Paraglaciecola sp. L3A3: one gene and its partner. The protein of the gene in region 2 interacts with the protein of the main gene of each other region in a pairwise test. Links are inferred from orthologs where the notes say so. Each region holds a gene or a part of one and is shown on either strand. Other genes may lie near its edges.

What was found.
Region 1: the proteins of GQR87_RS20950 (region 2) and GQR87_RS04415 interact in binary tests that used the Escherichia coli proteins (3 or more experiments, as listed by UniProt). The link is inferred for Paraglaciecola sp. L3A3 from one-to-one orthologs.

The regions. Positions count from the first base shown.
Region 1 is NZ_CP047023.1:1,044,581-1,047,911, reverse strand. The notes cover bases 276-3,274. They hold GQR87_RS04415 (DsbE family thiol:disulfide interchange protein), read right to left. Parts: upstream 2,062-3,274; coding sequence 1,489-2,061; downstream 276-1,488. Other genes in these bases: GQR87_RS04410 (heme lyase CcmF/NrfE family subunit), read right to left, coding at 2,058-3,274; GQR87_RS04420 (cytochrome c-type biogenesis protein), read right to left, coding at 1,046-1,489; ccmI (c-type cytochrome biogenesis protein CcmI), read right to left, coding at 276-1,049. Outside these bases: more of ccmI, read right to left, coding at 1-275; more of GQR87_RS04410, read right to left, coding at 3,275-3,331. UniProt on the Escherichia coli protein: Involved in disulfide bond formation. Catalyzes a late, reductive step in the assembly of periplasmic c-type cytochromes, probably the reduction of disulfide bonds of the apocytochrome c to allow covalent linkage with the heme.
Region 2 is NZ_CP047023.1:5,029,346-5,032,607, forward strand. The notes cover bases 19-2,948. They hold GQR87_RS20950 (protein-disulfide reductase DsbD), read left to right. Parts: upstream 19-547; coding sequence 548-2,350; downstream 2,351-2,948. Other genes in these bases: GQR87_RS20945 (FxsA family protein), read right to left, coding at 19-234; upp (uracil phosphoribosyltransferase), read right to left, coding at 2,418-2,948. In the rest of the region: more of GQR87_RS20945, read right to left, coding at 1-18; more of upp, read right to left, coding at 2,949-3,047. UniProt on the Escherichia coli protein: Required to facilitate the formation of correct disulfide bonds in some periplasmic proteins and for the assembly of the periplasmic c-type cytochromes.

The DNA of each region.
Region 1 (3,331 bases), 4.0 Mb from region 2 along the record:
ATAGCCATTTTCACCACAGCAGCAGGCATACGCACTTGTCCAGTAGGATCTTGAGCAAATATAAATAAAAATCCACCTTGAGGTAGCTGACTGGCTAAATCACTGTCAAGCTTAACTGTGACTTCAACTCTTTTGCTTGTAGCTGACTCAACTGACTGCTCGACTGAAGTGTCCATCTGTGCAGTTTGCCCGCCCTGAATATCAATGTTTAATTGCTCAATACGTTGGCCAATAGCCAGGTAGTTAGGATCGTCTTTAGGCACAAATTCACGTAATTTTTGCCAATTTTCTAGTGCTAATGCCTTATCGTCTAATTGAGTAGCCACAACCGCTAACATCCCCATAGCATTAGTATTATCAGCTTCTAAGGTTAATACATGCTGTAACACTCGCTTTGCTTGTAACACTTGTTGCTCTTGTCCTGTCATTAACAGAGCTTGTGCATAACTGGCTAAGGTACCTGTATTATTTGGATCCAATTCAATTGAGCGCTCAAATGCTTTAATGGCATTATCAATTCGATTAATAGCAGCAGAAACACGTCCTAATAACATCCAGCCAATAGGATCATCTGGTTCATCTATTAGTCGACTACGTAAACCTAAAGAAAAGTCCTGCATATCTTCAAGTGTTAAAGTCTCATCGCCTTTTAATATTCGTTGACCTAAGTCACTGGTGTTATCTTTTGCTTGTTGCCAATGAACAATTTTATCTACTTCATTGGCATAATAATAAACAGTCAGTCCCACTGCTAGACTAAACACTATGGCAATAATGACAGCTAATTTACCGCTTGTAGATTCCGTATCTTTAGCTTTAACTTCATCCAATAAAGCCATTTTGAATTCATTTTCAGATTGTTGCCTATCAGTATCAGTTAATAGACCTTGATTTTGCTCTGTGGTGAGTTCACCAATACGTTGACGTATCAAACTAGTGTTAGTTAGTGTGTCTTCTTCTGTTGAATTCGTTTTTCTTAACCATGGCAAAAATATCAATAAAACGGCAGCCGCCAATAAAACACCGGCGCCTATATAAAATTCGTTCACTCGTCACGCTCCAATAATTCTTGCGCTTGTTTTAGCTTTTCATCGTTTACCACTGGACCTTGCTTTTTACGACTCATAACAATCCAAGTAATAGTGCCAAGTATAAAAAACAGAGGTAATAACCATAACCAGATCGTCATAGAATTAACCGGGGGTTGATAATAAACAAAATCGCCATAACGCTGTTTCATAAAGCTGACAACTTGCTCTTTATTCTTACCTTGTTGCACTAAATCATGCACTTTACGTTTAAGGTCAACCGCTATCATGGCATCAGAATCTGCAATATTTTGATTTTGGCATTTAGGACAACGTAACTCTTTGGTTAATTCCAAAAATAATGCGGTTTGGTGGGGATTATCAAATTGAAACTTGTCTTCTATGGCTTGGGCTGAGCCTGCACATAAAATAACTAAACTAAAAAACAGATGCTTAAACATTATTTAGCCACCAACTCATCATAAATAGGCGCAAATTTTTTCGCCCATACTCTAGGGTTAATATCACCAATATGGTGTAAACGAATTTTACCTTGTCGATCAATTAAGTAGGTTTCAGGTGCGCCAGTCACACCTAAATCCAAAGATAAATCTCGTTTCACATCAAAAATATTGAAGGCATAAGGGTTACCCAATTGAGCCAATTTTTCGGTGACTTCTTGCTGCACACGCTGCACTGTTTTAATACCGAAGTCAGGATCGATATCTTGGTCGTAATACAAACCCACTATATGTTTGCCTTCTTGCTCTAACTGTTTTAGGTAAGGCAATTCGATAGCACAGGTAATACACCAAACTCCCCAGACGTTTAACAAGGTGACTTTACCCAGAAAAACATCTTGGGTGTAAGTCTGCTTGGTATTCATTAGGTCTGGTAAAACAAAAGCAGGCATTGATTGTTCAAGTAACGTTGATTCGTGTTCTCTCGGATCAGAAAATAAACCTTGATATAAAAAGGCTAATAATCCTAAAAATACGACTAGAGGAATTAAGAAAACTAGTGTTTTTTTCAAGATTTTTGCTCCGTTAAAGATTGCACTGGCGCTTGAGCTACTTTTGCTTTTTTATTGTTAGATCTTCTGGCTAATCTTGCCATACGGTAACGTTTATCAGAAATAGACAATACGCCTCCCATGCCCATGATAAATGCGCCTGCCCAAATCCATACTATAAAGGGTTTAACATAAATTCGAATCGACCAATCGCCATTTTTCAATTGTTCACCCAAGGCAACAAACAGGTCGCGAGTGAAGCCAGAATCAATACCGGCTTCTGTCATAACGTTTCTTTGAACTGGATAAAAACGTTTTTCTGCATTCAAGCTAACAATTTTGGCACCGTCTTCAAACACATCCACATTGGCTACATCACCGCTGTAATTAGGCCCTTCAAATTGCGAAACCCCGTTAAACACAAATTCATAACCTTGCACGACTATTTTGTCACCTTCAGCCATACGAACATTACGCTCATCACTATAGGCACTAACTAATGTGATACCTATTAAGGCAACAGCAAAACCAAGATGGCCCAACACCATGCCCCAATGACTGCGAGTTAACTTTTTCAAATCGGCAAAGTTAAAATCATTATTTGAACCTTGCGGGCGTAATCTTTGGTTAATTTCTAGCACAGTAGTTAACACTATCCAAAAACTCATAGTTAAGCCCAAGGCAGCCATATAGCTAGATTGTTCATAACCTAAAGTGATCAACAATGCAGCGCTTAAACTCAATGCAAAAGCTAACAACAACTGTTTATATAAAGCTTGAGGGGATTGATTTTTCCATCGTGAAAGTGGCCCAATGCCCATAAAAAACACAAATGGCACAATCAAATAGGTAAACATTTGATTAAAGAATGGTGCACCTATTGAAATAGAGCCCATCCCTAACTCTTTATGCACAAGTGGAAACAAAGTACCTAGTAACACAACTAAAGTGGCTGCTGTTAAAAACACATTGTTGCCCATCAATAAGACTTCGCGGGAAATAAGACTGTATTGACCATCGCTTTTAACTTGTGATGCCCGCAAGGCGTATAAGAATAATGAACCTCCAATAATCACAGCTAATAAGCCCAAAATAAACAAGCCACGACTAGGATCACTAGCAAAGGCATGGACCGACACCAATACGCCTGAACGGATCAAAAATGTGCCTAACAAACTCAGTGAGAATGCAGCGATGGCTAAAAACACAGTCCATGACTTAAACACTTTACGTTTTTCTGTCACAGCTAAACTATGCATTAATGCAGTACCTGCTAACCAAGGCATAAAGG
Region 2 (3,262 bases):
AACCAACAGTAAACCCTCAGCCATTTCTTGTCCTGGCATCTGTCCAACTTGCATTTTTTGTTGAGCTTGAGCCAGTGTAGCTAAACCTTCCTGGCGGACTAAGCGTGCGCCAAAAAATGCAGTAAGCACGACAATTGCCACTGTATACCAACCACCAATTTGATCACTCACATTGATTAGCAGGGCTATTTCCAGAATGGGTAATATCACGAATAAAACAAATAACTTTGCCACTGAAACCTCGAATAAAATATGTATTGTAATGATATTGGTCGTTAATCTTTAATAACCAAGGTTAGCATTGTTACAGAGTGTTGCTTGGCTTGTCTAATTTAATCAAGCTTATGGCATACTGCTTGTTGAAAGTTAGAATGAAGTTTACGGGTCTTAATATTTTGTTAAGCTTACCTGTTTAAAATGGGTAATCAAGTTTAGCCACAAGCTAGGTCTGTTAATCAATACTGCGCTTTATATAGCGTTTTAGATCGAACAAAATTTATAACACAAAGGCCAACAGTCCCTAACACTAATATGAGAAATACAGTAGATGAAATTTAGTCGCCATTTTTTTACCCTCTTTATTGCTTTTTGTTTGTTGCCATTTTTCAGTTTGGCTCAAACAAACGAGCCCTTAGCTGATTTATTTTCTGATGAGCCAGAATTTTTAAAAGTTGAACAAGCATTCGAGTTTGATTTTAAACAAGAAGGCGACAAGTTAACCTTAAGTTGGGATATTGCTGATGGTTACTATTTATATAAAAAGCAATTTAAAGCTGTGGTCAAAAATGCTGACTTGTCTGAGCCGACATACCCCAAAGCAGAACAAATCGAGGATGAATATTTTGGCTTGTCAGATATTTTTCGTAAGCGAGTAGATATTGAATATTCTATTATTTCAGCGCAAGACAATGGTTTAGTTAAAATCCGTTTCCAAGGTTGTGCTGACGCAGGTCTTTGTTATCAACCTATCATTAAAGAAGTGTTTCTCAATCCAGTTACCACAACAGCTTCCAGACAAACAGCTAACTCGTATGAAACAGCCCCCACTGATAAGCCACCCCAAGCCCAGCAATTTGAGTTAGCCAGCCTACTGTCTAGTGAACAAAGTTTACCATGGACATTATTGTTATTTTTAGGCTTAGGCATAGGTTTAGCTTTTACTCCTTGTGTATTCCCTATGTACCCTATTTTATCGGGCATTGTTATTGGTCAAGGTAAGTCGATTAGTACCTCAAGAGCATTTACTTTGTCTTTTGTGTACGTACAAGGCATGGCCATAACTTATTCACTGCTAGGGCTAATAGTGGCTTCGGCAGGCGTGCAATTTCAGGCCAGTTTGCAACACCCGGCTATTTTGATTGGTTTAATTGTGATTTTTGTTTTGTTGGCGATAGTGATGTTTGGTGCCTATGAATTACAATTACCGAGCTCATGGCAAGAAAAATTAAACGCTATGAGTAACAAACAAACTAGCGGTAGTTATTTGGGAGTATTAGTGATGGGGGCGATTTCGGGCTTAGTTGCTTCGCCTTGCACTACTGCACCGCTCACCGGAATTTTACTTTTTATCGCACAAAGCGGCGATTTAGTTTTAGGCTTCACTGCTTTGTATGCTTTGAGTTTAGGTATGGGGATCCCGCTCATTCTGTTTGGTATAACGGGAGGTAAGTTATTACCTAAAGCAGGTAATTGGATGAACATAGTTAAAGTGACCTTTGGTTTTATGATGTTAGCCGTGGCCATTATGTTTGTTGAACGTTTGGTTTCCCATATGGCCACAGATATAGCTTGGAGCCTTTTAGGTTTAGCTACCTTTAGTTATTTTTATGTAATGAATCAAGGCAGCCAAACATCTTTTTATAAAGGTGTACGAGCACTATTAATTTTTGTAGGTTTATTTGCTTCAGCTGGTTATGGTTATCAAACTATCAGCAGTGTTAGTGCTACTAATGAACATGGCCAAACATCTAAAGCCGACTCGACTCATGTCAGTTTTGTTGAAGTGACCAACTTAGCAGACTTCGAGAAAAAAGTAGCCGAGGCCAATGCCGAGGGTAAAACTGTGATGATCGATTTATATGCTGATTGGTGTGTAGCTTGTAAGGAGTTTGAAAAATATACTTTTCCTGATCCTGCAGTGGTAAAAGCACTACAAAATACAGTGCTGTTACAAATTGATTTAACTGATAATACCGATAGTAATTTGGCCTTCCAAGAGCGCTTTTCTGTTTTGGGATTACCTACTATTTTGTTTTTTGATTTAAATGGCCAAGAAATCCAATCATCAAGGGTGACGGGATACATGCAAGCAAAACCTTTTGCCCAGCATGTAAATAACTTTCTAAATTAAATAACCCAAATTTAGATTTTTACTAGCGGTAGTACTAATTATTCACTACCGCTAGTAAATGCTGCGATCATTTAGTACCGAATATTTTATCACCCGCATCGCCTAAACCAGGCAAGATATAACCTTTGTCATTTAACTTTTCATCAATAGCTGCGGTATAAATATCTACATCAGGGTGCGCGGCTTGCACAGCGGCTAATCCTTCAGGTGCAGCGACTAAAAACAAGCCCATAATTTTTTTACAGCCTTTTTCTTTGAGTAAATCTATAGTGGCGATCAACGTACCACCAGTGGCTAACATAGGGTCAACAATCAAAGCGGTACGCTGTTTGGTATCTTTTACTACTTTATCGAAATAGGCCACGGGTTGCAGTGTTTCTTCGTCTCGATATAAGCCAACCACACTGATTTTTGCGTTTGGGATCAATCTGAGTACACCATCTAACATACCCAAGCCAGCACGCAAAATAGGCACAACAGTAATCTTTTTGCCCTTTATTTTTTGTGTGTTAAGCATTTTTCCGTTCCAACTTTCAATCTTCACAGTTTCAGTAGGAAGATCTCGGGTTGCTTCATAAGTCAGTAAGTTGCCCACTTCGCTGGCAAGTTCTCGGAAGTCTTTACTGCTGATCCCTTTCTCGCGCATTAAGGCTAATTTATGCTGAATTAATGGATGTTCTATTGCGTGAATTGTCATCTAAATACTCATTATAACTAGTTGCAGTGTTAACAAGTGTAATCGAAATTTGTTGTCAGGTAGATATCAGATAATAAAATTACTATTTTACTTTACTCAAAATCACAATATTTATAAACTTTGCGGTAATCTTCGCTGATTCGACCAGTATTTTGCTGTTAAATTCTGTTTACTCACTATAATGGTTTAATTATTGTATTTTTTGTACATTTACT